2 linked regions of the Rubrivirga marina genome follow. The protein of the gene in region 2 interacts with the protein of the main gene of each other region in a pairwise test. Links are inferred from orthologs where the notes say so. Each region holds a gene or a part of one and is shown on either strand. Other genes may lie near its edges. The genes, in order: BSZ37_RS11430 and BSZ37_RS19200.

The links.
Region 1: the proteins of BSZ37_RS19200 (region 2) and BSZ37_RS11430 interact in binary tests that used the Escherichia coli proteins (3 or more experiments, as listed by UniProt). The link is inferred for Rubrivirga marina from one-to-one orthologs.

Annotation. Positions count from the first base shown.
Region 1 is NZ_MQWD01000001.1:2,737,702-2,749,045, forward strand. The notes cover bases 8,357-11,344. They hold BSZ37_RS11430 (sulfate/molybdate ABC transporter ATP-binding protein), read right to left. Parts: upstream 10,389-11,344; coding sequence 9,324-10,388; downstream 8,357-9,323. Other genes in these bases: BSZ37_RS11420 (acylphosphatase), read left to right, coding at 8,357-8,440; prmC (peptide chain release factor N(5)-glutamine methyltransferase), read left to right, coding at 8,479-9,369; cysW (sulfate ABC transporter permease subunit CysW), read right to left, coding at 10,385-11,296; cysT (sulfate ABC transporter permease subunit CysT), read right to left, coding at 11,299-11,344. Also shown: BSZ37_RS11355 (Sec-independent protein translocase subunit TatA/TatB), read left to right, coding at 1-46; sucD (succinate--CoA ligase subunit alpha), read left to right, coding at 155-1,036; yihA (ribosome biogenesis GTP-binding protein YihA/YsxC), read left to right, coding at 1,105-1,716; BSZ37_RS11370 (hypothetical protein), read right to left, coding at 1,752-2,096; BSZ37_RS11375 (rhomboid family intramembrane serine protease), read left to right, coding at 2,154-2,771; BSZ37_RS11380 (HAD family hydrolase), read right to left, coding at 2,775-3,500; rpmA (50S ribosomal protein L27), read right to left, coding at 3,621-3,881; rplU (50S ribosomal protein L21), read right to left, coding at 3,927-4,241; nadD (nicotinate-nucleotide adenylyltransferase), read left to right, coding at 4,463-5,083; BSZ37_RS11400 (glycoside hydrolase family 3 protein), read left to right, coding at 5,116-6,675; BSZ37_RS11405 (hypothetical protein), read left to right, coding at 6,782-6,991; BSZ37_RS11410 (hypothetical protein), read left to right, coding at 6,988-7,206; BSZ37_RS11415 (phenylalanine 4-monooxygenase), read left to right, coding at 7,270-8,100; more of BSZ37_RS11420, read left to right, coding at 8,162-8,356. UniProt on the Escherichia coli protein: Part of the ABC transporter complex CysAWTP involved in sulfate/thiosulfate import. Responsible for energy coupling to the transport system.
Region 2 is NZ_MQWD01000001.1:4,487,339-4,503,374, reverse strand. What follows is about bases 5,831-8,829. They hold BSZ37_RS19200 (glutamate-5-semialdehyde dehydrogenase), read left to right. Parts: upstream 5,831-6,686; coding sequence 6,687-7,973; downstream 7,974-8,829. Other genes in these bases: BSZ37_RS19190 (hypothetical protein), read right to left, coding at 8,710-8,829; BSZ37_RS19195 (HAD family hydrolase), read left to right, coding at 7,977-8,705; proB (glutamate 5-kinase), read left to right, coding at 5,831-6,694. Outside these bases: BSZ37_RS19220 (T9SS type A sorting domain-containing protein), read left to right, coding at 1-783; BSZ37_RS19215 (sulfotransferase family protein), read left to right, coding at 919-1,431; BSZ37_RS19210 (multifunctional oxoglutarate decarboxylase/oxoglutarate dehydrogenase thiamine pyrophosphate-binding subunit/dihydrolipoyllysine-residue succinyltransferase subunit), read left to right, coding at 1,624-5,484; more of proB, read left to right, coding at 5,561-5,830; more of BSZ37_RS19190, read right to left, coding at 8,830-10,533; BSZ37_RS19185 (hypothetical protein), read right to left, coding at 10,592-11,071; chromosome segregation protein SMC, read right to left, coding at 11,156-14,710; asnB (asparagine synthase B), read left to right, coding at 15,369-16,036. UniProt on the Escherichia coli protein: Catalyzes the NADPH-dependent reduction of L-glutamate 5-phosphate into L-glutamate 5-semialdehyde and phosphate. The product spontaneously undergoes cyclization to form 1-pyrroline-5-carboxylate.

The sequences.
Region 1 (11,344 bases), 1.7 Mb from region 2 along the record:
GCAGCCCGCCCCGGAGTCGCCGGCCGACCCCCAGTCGCAGGCGTAGCCCGCACCCGCTCGGCCTCGGCGCGCAGGGACGCCGAGGCCGGCCCACCGGCCCTGCCGGTCCCCTCTCGCTCACCGTCCCTGCAGCCAGACCCCCGCACCTCTTCGAATGAGCATCCTCATCGACAAAGACACCCGCCTCGTCGTCCAGGGCATCACCGGCAAGGAGGGCTCCTTCCACGCCGAGCAGATGATCGAGTACGGCACGACCCTCGTCGCGGGCGTGACGCCCGGCAAGGGCGGCCAGACGCACCTGGACCGGCCCGTCTACAACACGGTCTCGGAGGCCGTCGAGAAGGAGGGGGCCAACGTGTCTGTCATCTTCGTCCCACCGCCGTTCGCCGCCGACGCGATCCTCGAGGCGGCCGACGCCGGCGTCGACACCGTCATCTGCATCACGGAGGGCATCCCGGTGCAGGACATGATCCCGGTCAAGCCCTACGTCGACAAGAAGGGCGTGACACTCGTCGGCCCGAACTGCCCCGGCCTCCTGACGCCGGGCGACTCGGTCAAGGTCGGCATCATGCCGACGATGATCTTCTCGCCGGGCGCCGTCGGCGTCGTGTCCCGCTCGGGGACGCTCACGTACGAGGCCGTCGACCAGCTCACGCGCGCCGGCCTCGGCCAGTCGACGGCCATCGGCATCGGCGGCGACCCGATCATCGGGACGACGCACCTCGACGCGATCCGGATGTTCAACGAGGACCCGGAGACGGAGGCGATCGTGATGATCGGCGAGATCGGCGGGTCCGCCGAGGAGGAGGCCGCGGCCTACGTCAAGGCGAACGTCAAGAAGCCGGTCTTCGGCTTCATCGCGGGCCGCACGGCGCCTCCGGGCCGCCGGATGGGCCACGCCGGCGCCATCGTCTCGGGCGGGAAGGGCACGGCCGAGGCCAAGCTCGAGGCCATGCGCGAGGCCGGCATCACGACGGTCGAGAGCCCGGCCGCCATCGGCGAGACGGTCAAGGACCACTTCGCGGCCGTCGCGTAACGAGGTCGGAGTTCAGAGTTCGGAGTTCAGTCTCGAACCCTGGACTCCGACCCCTGAACTCCGACCTCATGAAAGTCAAAGACGCCCGGTTCGTGCTGTCGGCGCCCTCGTGGAAGGCGCTGCCGCCGCCGGGCGCGCCCGAGGTGGCGTTCGCCGGGCGCTCGAACGTCGGGAAGAGCTCGCTCCTCAATGCCCTCCTCGGGAGGAAGCAACTCGCCAAGACGAGCGGGACGCCGGGCAAGACGCAGGCGCTCAACTACTACGCCGTCAACCCCAACCCGCAGGGCCACCCGGACGTGTTCCTCGTGGACCTCCCGGGCTACGGGTATGCCAAGGTCTCGCAGAAGCAGCGGGCGGCGTGGCAGCGGCTCATGGGGCGCTACGTGATCGAACGGGCGGAGGAGGGCACGCTCAAAGCGGTCGTCCAGCTCATCGACGCGCGGCACCCGCCGACGAAGATGGACCTCGAGCTGCTGGCGATCATGCTGGAGAGCCCGGCCCCGCACCTCATCGCGCTGACGAAGGCCGACAAGCTGTCGGCCAACGACAAGCAGAAGGCGGTGGCGGCGCTCAACCGGGAGCTCGCGCCCTACGGCCTCGTCCTCCCGACGGTCCTCACCTCGGCCGAGAAGAAGCGGGGCCTCGGCGAGCTCTGGGGCTGGATCGACACGGTGCTGTAAGTCTGTCCGGCTCGGCGCCGAGGCGGGGCGGGTGGCTAGAGCCGGACCCAGGCGTTCGTCTGCCCGCTCGCCGGGTTCTCGAGGCGGAGCGTGTCGCCGTCGAGGCGGATCCGGAAGCGGCCGTCGTCCGTCGCCCCGTCGATCCACTGGAGTGTGAGGACCGAGTCCCCGATGATGGCGTAGCGGGCCTCGTAGACCTGCGGCTCGTCGCGGGCGCGCTCGACGATCCGCGCCGTGCCATCGGCGAAGAACTGGTACCGCATGTCGAGCGTGTCGGCCCCGGCTGCGCGCCACGTGCCGACGTACGGGCCGCGGCCGTCGCCCCGGCACGCGCCTGCGGCGAGCGCGAAGATGGCGAGGAGCAGGAGGCGGCGGGGCACGGGGCGGAGCACGGCGGGGCGACGCGGGTAAGGTAGCCGCCCACACGCCACCCCCCGATGCTTCAAGAGCTCCTCGCGCTGCCGCCCGTCACCCAGTTCTTCCTCACGCTGAACGTCGTGATCGGGGCATACACGCTGCTCGCCAACCCCGCGCTCATCGACCGGTGGGCGTTCAAGCCGTACCGGGTGGTCCGGGAGAAGGAGTGGAGCCGGTGGCTGACGGCCGGGTTCGTGCACGTCGGGTTCATGCACCTCCTGTTCAACATGATCACGCTGTTCTACTTCGGCCCGCCGATCGAGCGGACGGTCGGGACGTGGCGGTTCCTCGTGATCTACATCGGCTCGGAGCTCCTGGCCAACGCCCTTACGTACTGGAAGTACAAGGACCGGCCGGAGTACTCGGCCGTGGGGGCCTCGGGCGCGATCTCAGGCGTGCTGTTCTCGTTCTGCCTGTTCGAGCCGTTCGCGATGCTGTACATCTTCTTCGCCATCCCGATGCCGGCCATCGTGTTCGCTGTGCTCTACGTCGCCCTGTCGATCTACGCGTCGAAGCGGGAGGTCGGCCGCGTGGCCCACGAAGCCCACCTCGGCGGCGCCCTCGGCGGCCTCGTCCTGACGATCCTGCTCTATCCGTCCGCCGTCACGACGTTCCTCGCGAAGATCGGGCTGGGCTGAGCGTCAGAGGCCGAGCCGGTCGAGGAGCGTCTGCCAGTTGTCGAAGGCGAAGGCGCCGTCGGGCGCGCGGTCGGCGTCGCCCTTGTACCACGCGACGCGCCAGCCGGCGCCGGTCCCACCGCGGACGTCTGAGAAATACGAGTCGCCGACGTAGAGCACGTCGGCCGGCTCCAGCGGCTGCCCGAGGCGGGCGGAGGCGTGCGCGCGGACGTGCTCGAACAGGGCGCGGGCGGGCTTCATCACGCCGACCTCCTCGGAGATGACGACGAACGCCGCGCGCTCGGCGATCTCCGGCAGTTTCTCCAGCTTCCCCCGCTGCTGGGCCGAGAACCCGTTCGTGAGGACGCCGACGGGAAAGGCGTCGGCGACGGCGTGGTAGGCCTCGCGGGCGCCGGCGGCCCAGCGCCAGTGGGCGGCGTAGCGGTCGAGGTAGTCGCGGCTGAACGTCTCGGGCTCCAGCGTGTCGCAGCCCAGCGCCTCGAGGAGCCGCTCCGACCGGAGCCGCTTGAGGTCGGCCGACGTGATCGTCCCCGCGCCGAAGTCGCGCCAGAGCGGGACGTTGCAGTCGTGGTACGTCGCCTGGACGTGCGCGAGCTCGTGGTGCCCGAGGTGCGCGTGGTGCTGGCGGTGCACGTCGGCGAGGGCCGCGCGCTCGGCGGCCTTGTGGTCGAGGAGCGTGTCGTCGAGGTCGAACACGACGACGGCGGGGCGGGGGGCGTCGAGGGGCATGTGGAGAGGCTAGGGGAGGGGGGCGCCCGCGGTGCGTCACCCCCGGAACGGACGACGCCCCCGCGGCCGGAGCAGCGGGGGCGTCGCGGGTCCGTCGGCCAGAGGCCGCGGCGGGGGAGGCTAAGCCTCGACCTCGTCGATGTGGACGTACTTCCGGCCGCCGGTCGAGACCGCGAACCGGACGCGGCCGGTCGCCGTCGCGAAGAGCGTGTCGTCACCGCCACGGCCGACGTTGATGCCGGGGTGGAACTTGGTGCCGCGCTGGCGGACGATGATCGTGCCGGCGTTGATGACGGCCCCACCAGGGGCCTTCACGCCGAGCATCTTCGGATTCGAGTCGCGACCGTTCTTGGACGAGCCGACGCCTTTTTTGTGTGCCATCTCGGTGGGGGGCTGTGCTTGCGGAGGGAGGGCTGCGGGCCGGCCTTAGTTGACCGAGAGGCCGCCGATCTTGATGTGCGTGAACGGCTGCCGGTGCCCGTTCTTGACGCGGTAGCCCTTGCGGCGCTTCTTCTTGAAGACGATGACCTTGTCGCCCTTGACGTGGTCGAGGACCTCGGCCGTGACCGAGGCGCCGCCGACCGTCGGGGCGCCGACCGTCACGCCGGAGTCGCCGGAGACGAGGAGGACGCGGTCGAACGTGACGTTCTCGCCGACGTCGTCCTGGAGGCGGGGGACGTAGAGGCGGTCGCCCTCGGCGACCTTGAACTGCTTGCCGCCGATCTCGACGATTGCGTACATGGGAGTGCGGGCTTGGTGATCCCCCCGCCTGGCGGTCCCGGCGGCGCCGGGCAGGCCCGCGGAGGGGCGCGGGACAGAGCCTGCAAAAGTAGGGATCGAGCGCCCCGATGATCGGGTGATTTGGCGAAGATTGGCCGTTTCGCCGGGCTTTCGCGGTCCGCGGCACGCGTCCGCCTCGTTCGCGTACCCCGACGCCCCGTCTGACCTCCCCCGATCACCCGATGCCAACTGGCCTCTTCGGCGGCTCCTTCAACCCCCCGCACGTCGGGCACCTCGCCGTCGCCGAGGCGTGCGCCGAGGCGGCCGGCCTCGACCGCGTCCTGTGGATGCCCGCCGCGACGCCGCCCCACAAACAGGGCGACCCGGCGCTCGCGCCGGCCGAGGCCCGCCTCCGCATGGTCGAGGCCGCCATCGCCGGCAACGATCGGTTCGTGGTCTCCGACCTGGAGATCGCCCGCGGCGACGTCAGCTACACCGTCGACACCCTCCGCCGACTCCACGACGACGGTCTGGGAGGACTGGCGCTGATCCTCGGGGGCGACAGCCTCGCGGGCTTCCCGGGCTGGCGGGAGCCCGAGGCCATCGTCGGCCTCGCTCGCCTCGTGGTGTACCGGCGGCCGGGCGACCGGGTCGACCTCGGCGCGCTTCCGGAGTGGATCGGGGGCCGCTGCACCGTGGTCGACGGGCCGGCGCTCGACGTCTCCAGCACCGAGCTCCGCGGGCGGATCGCGGCGGGGCGGACCGTGCGCTACCTCGTGCCGGACGAGGTCCGCGGCGTCATCGAGGCCGAGGGGTGGTACCGGCCCGGTGGAGGATCGGCGGGGATCGGCGGGGCGGGGTGACCGTAGGAGCGGGCCCACCTCTCCCGTCTCCCGTGCCCCTCTCCCTCGAAGACAAGGCCGCCGGCCTCCTCATCGTCCGTCTCGGCAACAACCTCCCGCCAGCGGTCACCGCCAGCGAACAGGAGGCCGAGGTCGCCGCGCTCCTCGACCGGCTCCCCATCGGCGGGCTCATCTTGTTCAACGGCCGCTGGCCTGACACGCGCGACACGCTCGCACGCCTCCAGGCGAAGTCCGAGCGCGGGCTGATCGTCACGACCGACATGGAGCGGGGGTTCGGGCAGCAGGTCATCGGTGGGACGGTCTATCCGCACGCGGAGGCGTTCGGCGAGGTCGGCGACGCCGCGACGGTCCGGCAGTTCGCCGAGCAGGCGAGTCGCGAGGCCCTGGCGTGCGGCGTCCACGTGACGTACTCGCCGGTGGCCGACGTCGATCGGAACCCGGACAACCCGATCATCGGCGCTCGGGCGTTCTCGTCCGACCCGCAGCGCGCGGCCGAGTTGACAGCGGCGTTCGTGGAGGGCGTCCACGCGGCGGGCCAGTTCGCGACGGCCAAGCACTTCCCCGGCCACGGCGGCACGACCGGCGACTCGCACGACGGCCTCCCGACCCTCGACGACGACCGCGAAACGCTCGAGGCGACGGACTTCGTCCCGTTCCGCGCGGCCATCGAGGCGGGCGTGGACGCCGTCATGACGGCCCACATCGTCTACCCGGCCCTCGACCCCGAGAACCCGGCCACCCGCTCGAAGGCGATCCTCCGCGGCCTGCTGCGGGACGAGATGGGCTTCGAGGGCGTCGTCGTGACCGACAGCCTCCAGATGGCCGGGGCGAAGGTCGACGGCACGACCGAGGGCGAGTTGGCCGCGGACCTCCTGGAAGCCGGCGTCGACCTGTTCGTGGACGCCGTCGACCCGGAGGCCCTCGTGAAAGGGCTGGCCGAGGCTGTCCGCGCCGGACGGGTCTCGGAGGCCCGCCTCGACGAGTCGCTCGCCCGGGTCGAGGCGCTCCGCCAGCGGCTCCGCGACCGGTTCGGGCCGGACGTGTTCGCGACGCCGCCGTACCCGGCCGAGACCGTCGCGGCGCCGGCGCACCGAGACCTGGCCGACCGCGTGGCCCGCGACGCCGTCGAGGTCGCCCGCGGCCCGCTCCCCGACCTGGGCGACGGGACGGGGACGCTCGTCGTGCTCGTCAAGCCGGCGCCGCGCCCCAACGAGCCCGAGACGATGCCGATGGGGGAGGCCGTCGCTGAGCACCTGCCCGGCGCCGTCTACCGCGAGCTCGAGCCGACGCACGAGGACCAGGACGAGCCGTTCGACGAGATCCGCCTGCTGGCCAACGACGCCGAGCGGCTCGTGATCGCGACCGTCGCCCGGCCGGCGGCCTGGAGCACGTTCGGGCTCGAAGCCCGCGAGCGCCGGTTCGCCCAGCGGATGATGGAGAAGCACCCGACCACGCTCGTCGTCCTCGGCGACGCCCGCGGCCTCCGCGGCTACGACGGCTGCGACTCCGCCCTCGTCGTCTACTCCGACGTCGCCGCCTCGCAAGTCGCCGCGGTCGAGCGGCTGGCGGGGAAGGGGGCGGCGTCTGCGTGAGCCCCCGGCTTCGGCACCGAGGCGGGCAGAGTGGGGGGACGCTCTGGGCCGCACGTCGCCCGACCCCGCCCTCTTTGCCTCACGCCTCGGCCCGCACGCCTCCCCGATGAACCTTCCCACCGAGCGGCTCGTTCTGGCCTTCGGGTGTGGGATCGCGGCCGTGGCCTACCTCTACTGGACCCTCGAGGCGATCGACCTCGGCCTCGGGTGGACGTCCATCGCGTCGGCCCGGGCGGCGGTGGTCCTCGCCGGAACCCTCCTCCTCGCCCTCGTCCTCCGGGCTGCGGCCCGCGCCAACCCACCTCCAGACCCATGACCTCCGGAACCAACTACCGCTGGGTGACCGCCCTCATCGCGGCCCTCGTCGTCGGCCTCGTGGCCGCCATCGTCACACCGCGCTTCGGCGACTCCGACGGGGTCGACTGGCTGGTCACGATCGCGCTGGCCGTCCTGGCCGGCGCGCTCGTCGCGCTCGCCACCCGTGAGAAGACCGACGACGGCGCGCACATCAAGGACGACGTGCTCCCCTAGCGGAGCCCCTACGCCCGGCGCGCGTAGCTTCTGGAAGCCCTTCCGATTCTCCCCCCGTTCCCCATGACCGACCCGACCGACGCCCCCGTTTCCGCCTACGAGAAGCCGCCCGCCGACGGCAAGGAGGTCGACCCCCGCTGCGTCCCCCAGAACCTCGACGGCCCGCCCCCGATCGGCGACGAGATCGAGCCGCCGGACTACGACGAGGAGAGCCAGGAGAACTGGCGGTTCCTCTTCGAGCGCCAGATGTCGCTCTTGCCCGGCCGCGCCGGCGAGGCGTACATGGAGGGCGTCGAGACGCTCGGCATGACGAACCGTGAGATCCCGCACCTCCGCGACCTCTCGCGGCGGATGGAGGAGGCCGCCGGCTGGCGGATCGCCCGGATCCCGGGCCTGCTCCACGAGCGCGACTTCTTCGGCCTGCTCTCGGACCGCGTCTTCCCCTCGACCGACTACATCCGTCGGAAGGACGAACTCGACTACACGCCGGCGCCGGACTGCTTCCACGATATGTTCGGCCACATGCCGATGCTCTGCGAGCCGGCCTTCGCCGACTTCTACCACCTGTTCGGGCAGAGCGCGCTCCACGCCGAGGGCGTCGACCGCCAGTCGCTGGAGCGACTCCACTGGTTCACCGTCGAGTTCGGGCTGATCAAGCAGGAGGTGGGCGAGCGGATCTTCGGCGCCGGCATCCTCTCGTCGAAGGACGAGGTCCAGCACGCCCTCAGCGACGCCGTCGAAAAGGTCCCGTTCTCGGTCGACGCCGTCATCGACCAGGACTACGACGTGTGGCACCTCCAGCCGAAGCTGTTCGTGCTCGACTCGTTCGAGCAGCTCGAGACCGACTTCCGCGCCTGGGCCGACTCGCGCGGCCTGCTCCCGGCCGACGCCTGAGCCCGTCGCTCGAGCCCACTCCGCCCGCCTCGGGGACGCCGCCGAGGCGGGCGGCCTGCTCATGGACCGACTAGAGGCCACCGTTTCGGGACGCGTCCAGGGCGTCGGGTTCCGGCGCTACGTCCAGCGGTGGGCGCGGAAGCTGGACCTCGCGGGCTGGGTGCGGAACGAGCCCGACGGGACCGTCCGCCTCGTGGCCGAGGGCGACGCCGAGGCGCTCGACCGCCTCACGCGTCTCCTCTGGGGCGGGCCGCCGCCAGCCGACGTGGCGTCGGTCGACGCGGAGAGGGGGAAGGCGACAGGATCGTTCGACGGGTTCGACGTCCGGTACGAGCGGTAGGCCCGCGGGCGTATCCTCCGTGCGAGCCCCCTGTCCGAATGACCCGCCGCGCTCTGCTCGACGACGCTGTTGACCGGCTGGCCGCGGCCGGCATCGAGGACGCCCGCCGCAACGCCGAGTGGATCGTGGAGGAGGCCACCGGGGCCGACCGCGCCGCGCTCTACGCCCGGCCCGACGTGGTGGTCGAGCCCGTCGAAGTGGCGCTCGTGGCGCGCTACGTCGCCCGCCGCGCCTCTGGCGAGCCCGTCCAGTACGTCCTGGGCCACACCGACTTCTACGGGCTCCGGGTGGCCGTCACGCCCGACGTGCTGATCCCGCGGCCCGAGACGGAGGAGGTCGTCGAGGAGGCGCTCCGCCGGATCCGGGACGCCGAAGCCCCGTGGGTCCTCGATGTGGGAACGGGCAGCGGCGCGATCGCCCTGGCCGTCAAGCACGAACGGCCCGACGCCGAGGTTTTCGCCGTCGACGTGTCGGCTGGCACCCTCGCCGTGGCCGCCTCGAACGCCGACCGCCTCGGCCTCGACGTCACCTTCGTCGAGTCCGACGCGCTGCGGCCCCAGTTCGCCGCCGACGTTCCGCCGACGTTCGACCTCATCATCTCGAACCCGCCCTACGTGCCCGAGGCGGAGCGGCCCGGGCTCCAGGTCGAGGTCCGCGACCATGAGCCTGCGTCCGCGCTGTTCGTCCCGGACGCCGACCCGCTCGTGTTCTACCGCGCCCTCGCCGGCCACGCCGACGCGCTCCTCCGCCCCGGCGGCTGGCTCGTCGCCGAGACGCACGCCGACCTCGGCGGCGCCGTCGGCCAGCTCTGGACCGAGGCGGGCCTGGTCAAGGTGGAGGTCCTGCCCGACCTCGCCGGCCGCGACCGGATCGCCGTCGGCCGTCAGGCCGCCCCGACGAACACGCGAGCGACACGGGGCGTCGCGTAGAGCGTGTGGCCGAGGACGAGCGGGAGCGTGCCGGCCCGCTCCCGCGTGACCGAGGCCTCCAGACGCTCGCCCGTGTCGTGCCGCTCGAGCTCGACCCGCACGAGCGGCCCGACCGCGCTCACGCCGCGGAGGATCACCGCGAGCGACGGCTGGGCCGGCGCCTCGGCGCTGAGGTCGAGGTCGTGAGGGCGGACGAACGCGACGGCCGCCGCCGTCTCCGTCTCGGCGTGGTCGGGGAGGGCGAACCGGACGCCCGCGACGTCGGCCTGCCCGTGGTGGACGACGCTCCGCATCGGGTTGACCTCGCCGAGGAAGTGGACCACGAACGGGCTCGCCGGCCGGTCGTAGACCTCCGTCGGCGCGCCGACCTGCTCGACGCGGCCGGCGTTCATGACGGCCACGCGGTCGGCCACCTCGAGCGCCTCCTCCTGGTCGTGCGTCACGAACACGCTCGTCACGTGGAGCTCGTCGTGGAGGCGGCGGAGCCAGCGGCGGAGGTCGCGGCGGACCTGCGCGTCGAGCGCACCGAACGGCTCGTCCAGGAGGAGCACCTCGGGCTCGACGGCGAGGGCGCGGGCGAGGGCCACGCGCTGGCGCTGCCCGCCGGAGAGCTGGCTCGGGTACCGGTCGGCCGTCCAGTCGAGCTGGACGAGCCCCAGCAGGTTCATCACGCGCTCGCGGATCTCTCGCTTCGGAGGCCGTGTCCGGCGCGGGCGCACCGTCAGCCCGAACGCCACGTTCTCGGCGACCGTCATGTGCCGGAACAGGGCGTAGTGCTGGAACACGAACCCGACGCGGCGCTCGCGGACCGGCCGCCGCGTGGCGTCGGCGCCGTCGAACCGGAGGGACCCGGCGTCGGCGGCCTCCAGCCCCGCGATGATGCGGAGGAGCGTGGTCTTGCCGCACCCGCTCGGGCCGAGGAGGGCGACGAGTTCGCCCGACGGGACCGTCAGGCTCACGTCGTCGAGGGCGGTGAAGGCGCCGAAGCGCTTGCTGACGTGGTCGATCTGGATGCTCATGCGGGGGCCTCGGTGGTGGCGAGCAGGGGGCGCTCGGGGGGAAGGAGGACGGTGCGCCGGGCGGCCTTCCGCTCCACGACTTCCTTGGCGACGAGTGTCGCGAGGGCGAGGAGCGTGAGGAGCGACGCGACGGCGAAGGCGGCGGAGAACTGGTACTCGTTGTAGAGCACCTCGACGTGGAGCGGGAGCGTGTTGGTCTTCCCCCGAATGTGGCCGGAGACGACCGACACGGCGCCGAATTCCCCCATCGCGCGGGCGTTGCACAGGATCACCCCGTAGAGCAGGCCCCACTTCACGTTGGGCAGCGTGACCTTGAGGAACGTCTGCCACGGCCGCGCACCAAGCACGATCGCGGCCTCCTCCTCCTCCGTCCCCTGCTCCTGCATCAGCGGGATGAGCTCGCGCGCGACGAAGGGGAACGTGACGAACACGGTCGCCAGGACGATGCCGGGCGCGGCGAAGACGATCTGGAGCCCGTGCGCGACGAGCCACGGACCGAACAAGCCGTGTGCCCCGAACACGAGCACGAACATCAGCCCCGAGACGACAGGCGAGATCGTGAACGGGAGGTCGATGAGCGTGATCAACAGGCCCTTGCCTCGGAACTCGAACTTTGCGACGGCCCACGCCGCGGCCAGTCCGAACACGGGGTTCAGCACCACCGACGCGCCGGCCGCCATCAGCGTGAGGCGCACGGCCGACCGCGCCACCGGCTCGGTGACGGCGGCGGCGTACGTGCCGAGGCCGCTCGCGAGCGCCTGGACGAAGACGACGGCGAGCGGGAGCCCGAGGAAGAGGAGGAGGAACCCGAGCGCCGTTCCGAGGAGGACACGCCGGACCCAGGGTGGCTCCGTCGTCGCGGTCTCGATCGGGGCCGCCGCGGAGTAGAGGGGGATCGTGAGGTGCACGGCTAGACGTGGCGGCGCTGGGTCCAGCGCTGGAGGAGGTTGATAGCG
Region 2 (16,036 bases):
GACCGGGGCTTCTTTGTGGACCTCGATGGCGACGGCGATTCCGAGTTCGAGTTCAACGAGGACGACGTCGACAACGACGGCAACCCCCGCGACTACATCCGGCTCTATCAGGCCCCAGAAGACCCGGACCTCGGGGAGGGACCGGACACCGTCACGGGCATCATCGGCGAGCTCGTCCCCTTCGGCGGCGACAACTACGACTACCCCCTTCCCCTCGACGTCGGCGTCACCGTGGGGCCCAGCAGCGAGTTCCAGGATTACTACCTCAACACCTTCACCTTCCAGGGAGACGACCCGCTGGGCTGGGTCGGTGCCGGGGAGCAATACGTCGGGCTGCGGATCTCTCTGAGCGATGAGGGGGGCAACACGACCACGCACTACGGCTGGGCCCTCGTCGAGGTGCCAGCGCAGGGGGGGGCCATCATCGCTGTCTCGGCGGCCTACAACGCCACCCCCGACGCTGCCATCACGACGGGGGACATGGGCACGGCCGGCGAAGGTGGGCCAGAGACGGTGAGCACGCACCGGCTCTCGCCACCTTATCCGAACCCCTCCGCAACGGGGACGCGCTTTGAGCTCACGGTGACCCGCACCCAGGCGACGACGGCCGAACTCTATAACGCGCTCGGACAGCCCGTCGCGGTCCTCTTTGAGGGCACGCTCGCGGCAGAGAGCGCCCGCACCATCGACATCGACGGGGCACGCCTCCCGGCCGGCCTCTACATGGTCCGCGTTTCCGGTGAGACGTTCACCGACACGTTCCCGGTGACGATCGTCCGATAGGCGCCCTTCTTCCGGGCCCTGTGTGGCCCCGGCGGCACGCCGCCGGGGCCACACGTACGTCATGCTGCACGAGTCCCCGGTCCCCCCCGCATGATCACGGTTGTCTCTGGGTTGCCCCGCTCTGGCACCTCTCTCATGATGCAGATGCTCGAGGCCGGCGGCCTCCCTCCGGTGACGGACGGGGCGCGGCCACCGGACGCGAGCAACCCCCGGGGGTATTACGAGGACGACCGCGTCAAACGGCTTCGCATCGACAACTCCTGGGCGGCGGAGGCAGAGGGGCATGCCGTCAAGGTGATCGCGCCCCTCCTCCCTCATCTGCCAGATGGGGCCGACTACAGAGTCCTGTTCATGGAGCGGGACCTGGACGAAGTGCTCCGCTCCCAGGGACGGATGCTGGAGCGGCTGGGGCGCCCGGCCGTCAGCCCAGACGTGCTGCGGGGGCCCTTCCAGCAGCACGTCGAGCGGGCGAAGGCGTGGGTCGCGGCGCGGTCCGGCGCGGCCGCGCTCGATGTGCCCTACGCCGCCACGGTGGCGTGCCCGCGGAAGCAGGCCGAGTGCGTCGCGGAGTTCCTCGAGCTCCGCCTCGACACGGCGGCGATGGCCGGGGTGGTCGACGCCTCCCTCTACCGAGAGGGGCGGGGGTGACGTGAGGCCAGCCCGCTAACCCACCGTTCCGCCCCGCCGCTGCCGGGTCCCACCACCGCGGGCCGTCTCCCAGAGGCGGCCCGCGTCGCGTTCGAGCCCTCCGCCGCGTCTTCAGGAATCAGTCGCCGGGGCCGGCGCGTACCTTCGAACGCTGCCCTACGCACTCCTTTTCGGCCCACCGGGCCGCCCAGCATGTTCGGATTCAACAGCGGCTACGTCGAGGACCTCTACGCCCAGTACCGGCAGAACCCGGAGTCCGTCAGCGCGAGCTGGCGCGAGTTCTTCGCCGACTTCGACCCGGGCCCGACGTACTCCGCCTCGATCGGCGCCGAGGCGTCGGACTCAGACACGAAGGCGCGGATGCTCGCGGGCGAGCCGGCCGACGGTCACGGCGCCACGCCCGCGACGCCGGCCAGCGGCGACGGCGCCCCGGCGGCCGCGCCGCGCCCGACGCCGCCGGCCCCCGCCGCCCCGACCCCGCCCGCCTCGGCGCCGAGGCCGAGCACGTCGAACGGTGCGCCCGCCGGCGGGGACGGCGCTCCGACCGGACCGGTGGAGCTCCCCGCCCGGCTGGCGGCCCCCGACATCTCGCTGCCCGAGGGCGCCGAGGCCAGCGCCATCAAGGGCGTCGGCGCACGGATCGTGGAGAACATGGAGGCCAGCCTCACGATCCCGACGGCCACGTCGGTGCGAGAGATCGCCGTCAAGCTGCTCAGCGAGAACCGGCGGCTCATCAACCGGCACCAACAGCGCGTCGGCGGCGACAAGGTCACGTTCACGCACCTCATCGCCTACGCCATCGTGCGGGCCATGGAGGCCGTGCCGAGCATGAAGGCCGCCTTCCGCGAGCACGACGGCGAGCCGGAGCGGATCGACCCGGCGAGCACGTCGTTCGGCCTCGCCATCGACATCGAGAAGCGCGGCAAGCGCCAGCTCCTCGTCCCGAACATCAAGAAGGCCGAGGCCCTCAGCTTCGCCGAGTTCCTCGGCGCCTACAACGACGTCGTCAAGCGCGCCCTCGGCGGCAAGCTCCAGCTCGACGACTTCGCCGGGACGACGGCGACGCTCACGAACCCCGGCGGCATCGGGACGCAGATGTCCGTGCCGCGGCTGATGCCGGGCCAGAGCGTGATCGTCGCCGTCGGTGGGATCGGGTACCCGCCGGAGTACGAGGGGATGGACCCGGCCGAGCTGTCCCGCCTCGGGCTCTCGCCGGTCATGACCATGACGAGCACCTACGACCACCGCGTGATCCAGGGCGCGGAGTCGGGCGAGTTCCTCAACGTCATCGCCACGCTCCTCCAGGGTGGGAGGGGCTTCTACGAGGAGGTCTTCCAGAGCCTCGGCCTCCACATCCCGCCCTTCCGCGGCAAGGCCGACTCGACGCCGGCGCTCGGCAAGGCCGCCCTCGGCTCGGGCGCCAAGGCCTCGAAGGTCGAGAAGCAGGCCCGCGTCTACGAGCTCATCCGGGCCTACCGCGTCCGCGGCCACCTCCTCGCCGACACGAACCCGCTGGGCTACGAGCCCCGCAATCACACCGAGCTCGACCCGGCGAGCTACGGCCTCACGGTCTGGGACCTCGACCGGACGTTCTTCACCGGCGGCATGGCCGGCGTGACGGGCGGCGGCCTCGCGGGGAACCACTCGATGACGCTCCGCGACATCCTCGACACGCTCTGGGACACCTACACCGGCCACGTCGGGAGCGAGTTCATGCACCTCTCCTCGCCCGAGGAGAAGCGCTGGCTCATCGAGCGGATCGAGCCCCAGCAGTTCCGCGAGCCCATCGACACGGCCCGGAAGAAGCGGATCTTCGAGAAGCTCAACGAGGCCGAGGCCCTCGAGCAGTTCATCCACACGAAGTACATCGGGCACAAGCGGTTCTCGCTCGAGGGCGCCGAGACGATGATCCCGCTCCTCGACGCCGTCATCTCCGACGCGGCCGACCAGGAGACCGAGGACGTCGTGATCGGGATGGCCCACCGCGGGCGGCTCAACGTCCTCACGAACATCCTCGGGAAGCCCTACGATAAGGTCTTCAGCGAGTTCGAGGGGACCGTCGACCCCGACGCCGTCCACGGCTCGGGCGACGTGAAGTACCACCTCGGCCAGACCGGCACGCACACCTCGCCCAACGGCTCGGAAACGCAGCTCACGCTGGCCTCCAACCCGTCGCACCTCGAGGCCGTGAACCCGGTCGTCGAGGGGATGGCGCGGGCCATGCAGCAGCGGATCGTCGAGGACAACCCGGACGCGTCCGAAAAACGGCTCCGCGACCGGGTGCTCCCGATCCTCGTCCACGGCGACGCCGCGTTCGCCGGGCAGGGCGTGGTCGCCGAGACGCTCAACCTGTCGCAGCTCGAGGGCTACCGGACGGGCGGGACGGTCCACCTCGTGGTGAACAACCAGATCGGGTTCACGACGCTCCCGATGCACTCGCGGAGCTCGGCCTACGCGACCGACATCGCGCGGATGATCCAGGCCCCGATCTTCCACGTCAACGGCGACGACCCCGAGGCGGCCGTCCGCGTCGCGCGCCTCGCGCTCGACTACCGGAACGTGTTCAACAAGGACGTGGTGATCGACCTCGTCTGCTACCGGAAGTACGGCCACAATGAGGGCGACGAGCCGTCCTACACGCAGCCGCTCATGTACGCCGACATCGGCGCGCACCGGAGCGTCCGGAAGCTGTACCTCGAGCTCCTCCTCCGCCGCGGCGAGCTCACCCCGGAGCAGGCCGAAGAGATCCTGGACGACTTCAAGTCGATCCTCGACCGGGCGTTCGAGGAGACCAAGGAGCTCGCGGAGAAGAACAAGGACCGCCAGCCCGTCGCCGTAGCGATCGAAACCGAGGACGCCGCGGTCGAGACGGCCGCCCCCCGCGATGCGCTGACGCACGTCATGGAGCGGCTCGTCACGATGCCCGACAACCTCCAGGTCCACAAGAAGCTGGCCCGGCTCGTCGTCGACCGCCGCCGCCAGCAGTTCGAGGAGGGCACGATCGACTGGGCCTTCGCCGAGTCGCTCGCGTTTGGGACGCTGCTCCTCGAGGGCACGCCGGTCCGCCTTAGCGGCCAGGACTCCGGGCGCGGCACATTCAGCCAACGCCACGCGATCCTCTACGACCAGGAGGACGGCCACCGGTACCTCCCGCTCAACCACCTCACGCCGGGCGGCCCCGGCGACGGCCAAGCCCGGTTCCAGGTCTACGACTCGCTTCTCTCCGAGTACGCGGCGCTCGGCTTCGAGTACGGCTACTCCGTGGCCGACCCGTCGGCACTGGTGCTGTGGGAGGCCCAGTTCGGTGACTTCGTCAACGGGGCGCAGATCATGATCGACCAGTTCATTACGGCAGCCGAGGCCAAGTGGGGCCAGACGTCGTCGCTCGTGATGCTCCTCCCGCACGGGTACGAAGGGCAGGGCCCGGAGCACTCGTCGGGCCGCCTCGAGCGGTTCCTCCAGGCGTGCGCCGAGGACAACCTCATCGTGGCCAACTACTCGACGCCGGCCAACTATTTCCACGCGCTCCGCCGGCAGGTCCTGCGCGGCGCCAAGAAGCCGCTGATCGTGATGACGCCGAAGTCGCTCCTCCGCCTCCCGGAGGCCGTGACGTCGGTTGACGAGCTCGCCGACGGCGCCTACCGCCCGTTCATCGCGTCCGAGGCGCCCGAGGCGGACCGCCTCGTGATCTGCTCGGGCAAGGTCGTGTACGACGCGCTCAAGGCACGCGAGGCGCTCGACCGCCCGTCGTCGGTGGCCGTCGCGCGGCTGGAGCAGTTCTACCCGTTCCCCGAGGACGACGTCCGCGAGGAGCTGGCGCGCTTCGAGGGCAAGCCCGTGGTGTGGCTCCAGGAGGAGCCGGCCAACATGGGCGCCTGGACGTTCGTCCAGCCCCGCCTCGACGCGCTCCGCGAAGACCTCCACGGTGACTGCTCGCACCGCGTGACGTACGCCGGCCGGCCGGCGGCGGCCTCGCCCGCCGCGGGCTCGGCCAAGGTCCACGCCGCCGTGCAGGAACAGGTCCTCCGCGCCGCGCTCGGGATCGAGGGCTAGCGCGCCCGCCTCGGTGGACTCGTAGGGGCACGCCGCCGGTGTGCCCCTACGTCGTTTGACAGGCCACTGCGATCCTATGGATTCTACATCGACCCCGCTCCGCCCCTGGTCGCGCGCCGTGGTGAAGGTGGGGAGCGCGCTCGTGGCGCCGGACGGCGTGCCCAGCGACGTCCATCTCGGTGCCATCGCGCGGTTCGTGGTCGAGAGTCGGGCGGCCGGGCGGGAGGTCGTCGTCGTGTCGTCGGGCGCCGTCGCGGCGGGACGCGCCGCCCTGGGCGGGGGCCGGCCGCGGACGATCCCCGAGAAGCAGGCGCTCGCGGCCGTCGGCCAGCCCCGGCTGATGGGCCACTGGGGGCGATTTCTGGACGCGCCCACCGCGCAGGTCCTCCTCACGCACGACGACCTCGTCCACCGCGACCGCTTCCTCAACGCGCGGAACACGCTCGCCGAGCTGCTCGGTCGCGGGGTCGTCCCGGTCGTCAATGAGAACGACACGGTGGCGGTCGACGAACTCAAGGTCGGCGACAACGACAACCTCGCCGCCCACGTCGCCGTGCTCGCCGAGGCGGACCTCCTCGTGATCCTGACCGACGTCGACGGCCTGTTCGACGCCGACCCGCGGACGACCGGCAGCGCCCGCCTCGTGCCCGTCGTGGACCGGGTCGACGCGGGCGTCCACGCGTTCGCGGGCGGGGCGGGGACCGACGCCGGAACGGGTGGGATGCGGACGAAGCTCCAGGCCGCCGAGAAGGCGACCTCGCGCGGGATCGACACGGTCCTCGTCAACGGCACCGACGCGGCCCGCCTCGGCGCGCTCGCGGAGGGGGCGCTCCACGGGACGCTGTTTCGGGCGCTCGACCCGCCGCTCCCCGCGAAAAAGCACTGGCTCTTGCACGCGACGCCAGTCGCCGGCCGGCTCGTGGTCGACGCGGGCGCGGCCGACGCCGTCTGCCGCCGCGGCGCGTCGCTGCTGGCGCCCGGCGTCGTGGCTGTCGCCGGCGACTTCGGCCGCGGCGAGCCGGTCGAGGTGGCCGACGAGGCGGGCCGGGTGCTCGCGCGGGGGATCGTCCGGTACGCAGCTCACGAGCTGGTGCGCGTCCGCGGACGGCAGAGCGGGGAGCTGGAAGCGGTCCTCGGCTACGCCGGCCCCTCGGCCGTCGTCCATCGTGACGATCTTGCGCTCCTTGAGACTCCCGATCCCGATGGCTGAGATCCCGACCGCCACGCTCGAAGACCTCGTCGTCGCCTGCAAGCGGGCGTCCCGGCAGGTCGCCACGCTCTCGACCGACGCCAAGAACCGAGCGCTTCGGGCGATGGCCGACGCCCTCGAAGCGCACGAGGCCGCCATCCTCGAGGCCAACCAGCGCGACCTCGACGGCGCCGCCGAGCGCGGCCTGTCGGAGGCGATGACGGACCGGCTCACGCTCACGCCCGAGCGGATTGCGAGGATGGCGGATGCGCTCCGCGAGGTCGCGTCGTTCGCGGATCCCGTGGGTGAGATGGCCGAAACGCGGCGGCGGCCGAGCGGCATCGAGGTCGGGCGGATGCGCGTGCCGCTCGGCGTGATCGCCATGATCTACGAGGCCCGGCCGAACGTGACCTCCGACGCGGCGGGACTCTGCTTTAAGGCCGGCAACGCGGTCGTCCTACGGGGCGGCTCGGAGGCGGTCCACTCGAATCGGGCCGTCGCGGCGGCGCTCCACGAGGCGCTGGAAGGGGAGGGGGGCGACCCCGCCGCGGTCACCCTCGTCCCGACAACGGACCGCGAGGCGATCAAAGACCTCATCCGGATGAGCGAGCACCTCGACCTCGTCATCCCGCGCGGTGGCGAGGGCCTCATCCGGTTCGTCGACGAGCACAGCCGCGTGCCAGTCATCAAGCACTACAAGGGCGTCTGCCACCTGTTCGTGGACGAGACGGCCGACCTCGACGTGGCGCTCGACCTCCTCCTCGACGGGAAGCTCTCGCGGCCCGGCGTCTGCAACGCGCTCGAAACGCTCCTCGTCCACGAGGCCGTCGCCGCCGACTTCCTCCCGCGCGCCCACCGCGAGCTGGCCGCCCACGACGCTGAGCTCCGTGGGGACGCCGCCACGCGCCGGATCCTCGGCGAGTCGGTCCCCGAGGCCACCGAGGCGGACTACGAGGCGGAGTTCCTCGCGCCGATCATCGCCGTCCGGGTGGTCGACGGGCTCGACGCCGCGCTCGACCACGTGGCGACGTACGGCTCGCAGCACACTGAGGTCATCGCGACCGAGAGCGTGGCCGCGGCCCGCCGGTGGGTCCGCGAGGTGGACGCGTCGGTCGTGCTCGTCAACGCGTCGTCGCGGTTCTCCGACGGCGGCGAGCTCGGGCTGGGCGCGGAGATCGGCATCTCGACGACGAAGCTCCACGCGTTCGGCCCGATGGGGCTGGAGGCGCTGACGACGCAGAAGTTCGTCGTCCACGGGGCCGGCGAGACGCGCCACGCCGTCCCGCCCCGCGCGAGCTAGCCCGTGCTCGACCTCCTCGCCTTCGACCTCGACGGGACGCTCGCCGACACCGAGTCGCTGAAGGGCCAGTCCTACGGTTGGGCCGCTCACCAGCTCCGCCCGGACATCGATCCGGCCGACGTCGAGGCGGCCTACGTCCCCTACATCGGGGGCGGACGGGAGACGATCGCCGCCGGCCTCCTCGACCACTTCGACCTGGCGGAGGCCGCCCGGGCGCACGATCCCTCGGTCGAGCCGTGGAAGTCGTTCGTGACCCTCCGGCTGGGACGCTATCGCGGGATGCTCCGCGACCCCGACCTCGTGCGCCGCCACGCGCTGCCCGCCGCGCTCGCGGTCGTCGAGACGGCCCACCGGATGGCTCACGCCACCGCGATCGTGACGACGACCGACCGGGCCAACGCCTGGCCCGTCCTCGACGCCCTCGGCCTCGGCGACGCGTTCGACACCGTCGTCACGTCCGACGACGTGGAGGCGCACAAGCCCGACCCGTGCGGCTACGAGCTCGCGCTCGGACACGTCGGCGCCGACCCCGCCCGGTCCCTCGCCATCGAGGATTCGCCGACGGGCGCGCGGGCCGCCGTCGCGGCCGGGCTCACCGTGCTCGCCGTGCCGACCGAGTTCACGCGCGCCGGCCTCCTCGACCTCGTCCGCGACGGCGTGCTCCCCGCGGACGGGCTCGTCGAGCCCGAGGACCTCGCCGAGGCCGTCCGTCGGCGTGCCGAGGCGGCCTGACCCGCTAGCGGCGCACGTCGAACTGGACCTGCAGCGCGTCGATGAAGGCCACCGCGCTGTCGGTGTACGGGTTGACGTGGTGCGCGCGGAAGATGTCGGCGGAGACGATGTGGGTGGCCTCGGAGTAGCTGGCGGCCCGGTCGATCCGGTCGAGCGTCCGGTGGTAGGCGCCCGGCGATCCCTCGAACAGCTCCTCGACGTACCAGGCACGGCGGTCACGGGCGCCGGGGCCGAGGACGCGGGCTTCGAGGGCGTCGAGCGTGGGGCTGCTGGGCACGTCGTCGAGGTCTCCGGACGAGGCCAGATCGCGGGGTGGGGTCGGGAGCTTCTGGGCGAGCTCTGAGGCGGCGAACCGTTTCCAGAGCGGCTCGTCGTCGGGCGCGCTGTCTTCGGCAGGAGGCTCCTCGGCATCCCGGGCCCCGGCTGCCGGCTCGGCTTGGCGCCGGGCGATCCGCATCCACAACGGCTCCTCGTCACCCTCGTGCGCCTCGGCCGTCGTCGGGGCGGGGGGCTCGTCGGCGAGGACGGGTGGCAGGTCATCCGAGACTTCCGCGTCCGCCTCGTGGGTCTCGTCGGGGAGGTCCAGCACCGGGACGTCGGGCGCGCGCGGGTCTTCCCTCGGCGCAGCGATGACGTCGCGGACCTCGTCCATCCCGTCCTCGCCCTCCGGCTCATCGGGCTCCGGTCCGGGCGGTGGTGCGGCGGGCCGGGCGGGGCCGAGCACCTCGGAGTCGTGGGCCTCGTCGTACTCCGGTGACTGATACCTCGAGCCGATCGCAGGCGGGCGGACGCCGTCCGCGACGGGCGGCAAGGGCGGGGCGTGAAGGTCCGGTGGCGCCGTGGCGATGGCGCGCTGCGACTCGCTCGACGATTCGAGAGTGCCGGTTTCCCCGGCCGCCGAAGGCGAGTCGGGGGGCTCGCTCGCGGCGGCCTCCGTGGTGGGGGCCGACTCGGACTCGAGATCGGGTGGCTCGTCGGCCTCCGCCGTGTCGGCGGGGAGGGCAGACGGGGGAGCCGAGGGCTGCGGGGCCGACGGCTCGGGCGTCCCGGCGGTCGGGTCCTCAACCCGCGCTTCGGGCGTGGGGTCCGGCTCGTCGGGCGTGAGCGTGGCGCCGAGGCGGGCGCGGAGCTCGTCGGCCGTGACCGCGTCGATCCCGTCGAGCACGTCGGCGAGGCTGTCGGCGCCGCGGGCCTCGAAGAGCGGACGGAGCAGGCCCGTCGGGATCGTCCCCGGCGGCGAGCCGACGGGGCCAACGAGCGCGACGAGCGGCCCGAGGAGCGTCATCCAGTCGGCCGGGCCGAACGTCGAGACCATCCGGCGGTCGATCCGTTGGAGGAGTCCGGCGAACTCGTCGCGCCCGAGCGCCTCGACCCCCTTCCGCTCGGCGTAACGAGCGGCGATCTGCGGGAGGTACGGATACGGGCCGAACGCGCGGGCCCGGTCGAGCGCGACCCCGATCGGCAGCGGCCCGGTCTCGCCCTCGAACGCGGCGTCGGCGAGCGTCGCGGCGGGGCGGACGAGGTGGGCCAGGGCGAGGCGAACGGCCTGGCGGACGGCGTCGGCCCAAACGGTGGCGGGGAAGCGGACGGCCCGCGTGGCCGCCTCGCGCCAGTCGGCCGCCGCCGCCTCGACGTCGCTCCCACCGATCCACTCGGACGCCCGCGGGGCCGCGTCGTCGACGGCGAGGGCGAGCCGGGCGCGGAGCAGGTGGGCGACCGGCGCCGGCAGGCCGTCCACGTCGAGCGCCGTGCGGGGCCGGTCGGCGGGGGCCGTGGCGAGGAGCCGTCGGGAGAGGGCCTCGGCGGTCGAGTCGAGCGCGTCGGGCATAGCGGTCGGGGGGAGACGGCCAAGCTACGCCGGAGCCCCACCGGGCCGTTCCCGTGCTCTACTGCGGGACCGCCCCGACGAACCGCACCGACGTGGCCCGCGCGTTGACCACGACCATGTCGGACGGATACACGATGGCCCGGCACGGACCCAGGTCCGGTAGCGGGCCGACCTCGACGATGAGCGCGTCGCCCGCCAACCGGATGCCCTCGATGGTCTCCACGTTTCCGCGGCAGCCCGCGTGGAACGATCCCCCATAAAACACCCCCAGGACCGTCTGGCGGTCGAAGTCGATGGTCGGGACCGAGATCAGGCTGTCGTTCACCGATCGCGTGAAGGCGCTGAGCTGGTAGTCTCCTCGGACCACGGTCGTCCCGTTGACGAGCACCGGGCGGGCGGGGAGGGCAATCCGTGTGAATGCGACCGGTTCGCTCGACTCGAAGACGTCGCACCCGGCGAATGCCAGTGCGGCGAGGAGGAGCACGACGTTCGGCATATCGGAGCGGAGCGCGAGTGCGCCGAAGGTGGCGCGCTGCAAACGACGCTTCAAGGGCACAACGGCATGCGCCCCCGCGCGCCGGGACATGCCGGCTCCCTCCGCCTCGGCGTCGAGGCGGAGGGGCTACGCCGGCTCGGCCTCGACGGCGGCGCCCTCCGCCTCGTCGAACCGGACGCCGACGAGCCGGCTGATGCCCGGCGTCGGCATCGTCACGCCGTACATCCGGTCGGCGGCCTCCATCGTCAGCTTGTTGTGGGTGACGAGGATGAACTGCGTCGAGTCGGCGAACGACCGGATGAGGCGCATGAACCGGCCCACGTTCGCGTCGTCGAGCGGGGCGTCGACCTCGTCGAGGATGCAGAACGGGCTCGGCTTGACGAGGTAGATGGCGAAGAGGAGCGCCGTGGCCGTGAGCGTCTTCTCGCCGCCCGAGAGCTGGGTCAGCGAGACGGGCCGCTTGCCCTTCGGCCGGGCCGTGATGGTGACCGGCGCTTCCAGCGGGTCGTCGCCGTCGAGGGCCACGTCGGCCGAGGCGTCGCCGCCGAAGAGGTCCGAGAAGATCTTCTGGAACGCCGCGCGGACCTGCGTGAACGTCTCGTCGAAGCGCTGGCGGGCCGTCTCGTTGATCTCGCGGATCGTCTCGAGGAGCGAGGATTCCGCCGAGGCGAGGTCGGCACGCTGCTCCTGGAGGAAGCTCAGGCGCTCCTGCTCGGTCTCGTAGCTCTCGAGCGCGAGCGCGTTGACGGCGCCGAGCGCTCGGATCTTCTGGCGGAGGTCGGGGATCTCGGCGCGGGCCGTCTCGGGCCGGAACGACTCCTCGGCCTGGAGCCGGTCGAGCTCGGCGTTGGCCTCGTCGAGGTCGGCGCCGTGCTCCTCGTCGAGCCGTTCGAGCGTCGTCTCCTGGCGGGTCGAGACCTCGGCGAGGCGGCGCTCGGCGTCGGCGCGGGCCGTCGCGGCGGCCTCCCGGGCCTGGCGGATCTCGCGGAGCGCGCGCTCGGCGTCGGCGATGCGCGCCCGGCCTTCGAGGACGGCCGTCTCGGCGTCGGACGCGCGCTGCTGGAGGTCGTCCGTCTTGCGGCGCTCGGCGTCGAGCTGTTGCGTGACCGCCTCGGCAGAGCCGGCCGCCTCAGCGATCTCGGCGCGGACCCGCCCCGCCTCGGCGTCGCGGTCGGCCTGGCGGCGGGCGATGTCGGCGCGCGTCTGCGCGGCGCGGTCGCGGGCCTCACGGGCGGCCTGGGCCGCCGACTGCGACCGGGCGTGTGCGAGTCGGGCGTCGCTCCACGCGGCCTCGGCGGACTGGCGGGCTTTCTGCGCGTCGTCGAGCGCGGCGTCGGCCATGGCCTGTCGCGCGTGGGCGTCGGACGCTTCGAGTTGGCGCGCGGCGACAGCGTCCTCCAAGGCCTCCGTCTCGGGGAGGGCGGCGATCTGTTGACGGATCTCCTCCGCACGGGCGCCGAGGCGGGCGGACTGGGCCTCCTGGGCCTGCGCGGCGGCCTCGGCACGGGTGACGGCGTCGCGGGCCTTGTCCCGCGCGTCGCGCGCCCGATCGCGGTCTGACTCCGCCTGACGGCGGGCCGTCTCGGCCTCGTCGCGGTCGGCTCGGGCCGCCTCGGCGGTTTGCTCGGCGGCCTCCCGGGCGCGCTCGGCGGCGTCGAGCACGTCGGCCGCCTCGGCCTGCCGTTCGCGGACGCCCATCCGCCCGGCGGCGTCCGAGGGGGTCGGGCTCCCGCCGTGGACGGCGCCGCTCGCGTCGGTCCACGCGCCCTCGCGCGTCACGAACCGGGCGACGGGGTAGGCGTCGCGCAGCGACCTAGCCTTGACCATGGACTCGACCACAAACGTGTTGCCGAGGAGCGCCTGGAGCAGCGGCGTGTACCGTTCGTCGGCGCGGGCGAGGTCAAGTGCGGGCGTCGCGCCCGGCGGCACCGGCGATCGCTCCGTCTGCGATTTGCCGACGCGCGAGAGGACGAGAAACGTCGCCCGTCCTTGATCCGCCGCCCGCAGCCGGCCGATGGCGGCGTCGGCGGCGTCCTCGTCCGGGACGACGAGGGCCTGCGACCACGCGCCGAGCGCCGCGTCGAGTGCGAGCCGGTCCGCTTCCTTCGCCCCGACAACCTCGGCCAGGAGAGGCGCTTCGACATCGGGATGCGCGACGAGGAACGCGACGGCGCCGTCGCCCCCCGGGCCGGCCTCGACGAGCGCCTGGAGGAGGTCGGCCTCCGCCTTCGCGGCCTGGGCGGCGGCGCGGGCGTGCTGCCGGTCGGCGTCGGCGGCCTCGAACGCGGCGCGCGCGGCGTCTCGGGCCTCGACGGCTCGCGTCAGCGTTGTGTTGGCCGCGTCGAGGGCAGACTCGGCATCGTTGAGCGGCGCACGATCGGTCTTGGCTTCCGGCGCGTCGGCGAGCTGCTGGCGCTCGGCGGCGACACGCTCGGCGTCCTGCTCCAGAAACGCGCGGCGGTCGCGGGCACGCTCCACGGCCCGCTCGGCGTCGCGGAGCGCCCCGGTCGCCTCTGCCGCCGTCGCCCGCGCCGACTGCGCGTTCTGTCGGGCCGTTTCCGCCGCGTCGCGCGCCTCCGTCCGCTCCCCCTCCGCCACGAGGAGCGCCGCGTCGCGCTCGGCGAGCGCGGCCTCGGCCGTCTCGATCCGCTGGGCGGCCTCGGCCTCGTCCCGCTCCGCGTCGGCCGCGCGGACCGCGTCGGCGTCGCGCTCGCGCGCGATCCGCTCGAGGGCCCGCCGCCCGGCCGACTGGCGCTCGTCGCCGAGGCGGATCTCGGCCTCCAGCTTCTGGACCGTCTCGGCGTGCGTCTGGAGCGCGCGGGCGGCCTTCGCCATGTCTTGTTCGAGCCCCACGAGCGCCGTCCGCGCGCCCTCGATCTGGGCCTCGCCCGCGGCCACCTTCGCCCCGAGTCCCTCCGCCTCGGTGCCCTTTTCCTGGACCGCGGCCTCAAGCCGGTCGCGCTCGTCCTGGAGCCGCGTCACGTCGTGCGCCGCGAGGGCCAGTTCGAGCCGGCGGAGGCGCGTCGCCAGTCGTTCGTGCCGCGCGGCCTTCTGGGCCTGGCGCGACAGCGACCGGACCTGCTTGTCGACCTCCTCGATGATGTCGTCGAGGCGGGTCAGGTCGGCCTGCGTCGAGTCGAGCTTGCGGAGGGCCTGCGCGCGGCGGCGCTTGTACTTCGTCACGCCCGCGGCCTCCTCGAACAGCCGGCGGCGGTCGTCGGCCTGCTCCGAGAGGATGTCCTCGACCATCGACAGCTCGATGACGGAGTAGGCCCCGGCGCCCATCCCGGTGTCCATGAACAGGTCGAGGATGTCCCGGAGCCGGCAGACCGTCCCGTTGAGGAGGTACTCCGAGTCGCCGTTGCGGTAGAGCCGGCGCGTGACTGTGACCTCCGAATACTCCGTGGGGAGGACGCCGCGCGTGTTCTCGACCGTCAGCGAGACCTCAGCCATCCCGAGCGGCTTCTTCCCCGACGACCCGTTGAAGATGACGCCGGCCATCGACTCGCTCCGCAGAAGCCGCGACCGCTGCTCGCCGAGGACCCACCGCACGGCGTCGATCACGTTCGACTTGCCGCACCCGTTGGGCCCCACGATGGCCGTGACGCCGGGGGAGAAGTCCACGGACGTCTTCTGGGCGAAGCTCTTGAAGCCGTGGAGGTCGAGCCGGCTGAGGTACACGGGGCGGGGTCCGGGGGAGGCCCGGAAGATATCGACAGCCCGGCGTGCCCTTCGACGTGGAGCGAGCCGTGGCCGACTCCCTCTGCCTCGGTGCCGAGGCGGGGCGACTCGCGGCCGTTGGCTCGGGCCCCAATCCCTTTGTGGCGGGCCCCGGCGCGGCGTCTGCCGACCGCCGGGGCCGCCCCAAAGGGCGGGGCGCGGGGTCCCACCACGGCCCCCGCGCCCCAGGTGCCGCTGCGCAGATGGACGTCGTGCGGCGGCTTCCCTTGCCCTATCCTACGGGAAGATGTGGGATTCGTGTCACGAAGCCGTCGGATTCACAATCGGACGTTCGAAACGTCGCTTCCCCGTCTCGGACTGGGCACATGGGCCGAGTGGCCGCCCCGGCCAACTGGTGGGGGACAACGGCTCCAGGGGAAAAGCCCGTCGCCCCTTGACCCGTCGCCGATTCTGGCGATATCGTGAAGGCAACCGACCGGCGCCCTGCCTTGACCCGGATTCTCAACAACGCCAATCGCAATCCCGTCTCCTGGAGGAGGCGCGAGTGCCGGCGTGCGTTGGTCTAAGGCAGACCCCACACACCGACCCGAGCGGCCCCTCCACTTCAGGAGGGGCCGCTTTTTTTTGCCCGCCCCGCCCGATCTCCACCCCCGGACCCATGTGCTCCATCCTCGGACTCCTCGACCTCGCCACTGACCCCGCCGCCGCGCGCCAGACGGCCGTCCGCCTGAGCGGCCTCCAGCGCCACCGCGGCCCCGACTGGTCCGGCGTCTACGCCACCGACAAGGCCGTGCTCGCGCATGAGCGGCTCGCCATCGTCGACGTGATCCACGGGGCGCAGCCGCTCCTCAACCCGGCGGGCACGCACGCCCTCGCGGTCAACGGCGAGATCTACAACCACCGCGAGTTGCGGGCCGGGCTGTCGGAGCCCTTCGAGTTCCAGACCGACTCCGACTGCGAGGTCATCCTCGCCCTGTACCAGGAGCACGGGGCCGATTTCCTCGACACGCTCGTCGGCATCTTCGCCTTCGTCCTCTACGACGCGGAGCAGGACCGGTACCTCATCGCGCGCGACCCGATGGGCGTGATGCCGCTCTACACCGGTCGCGACGAGCACGGGACGCTGTACGTGGCGTCCGAGATGAAGGCGCTCGTGCCGGTCTGCAAGCAGATCGAGACGTTCCCTCCGGGCCACGTCCTCGACAGCAGAGTCGGCGAGCCCGTCCGCTACTACACGCGGGACTGGATGGAGTACGAGCCCGTCAAGGACAACGGCGCCGCGCCCGAGGCCGTCCGCGAGGCGCTCGACGCGGCCGTCAAGCGCCA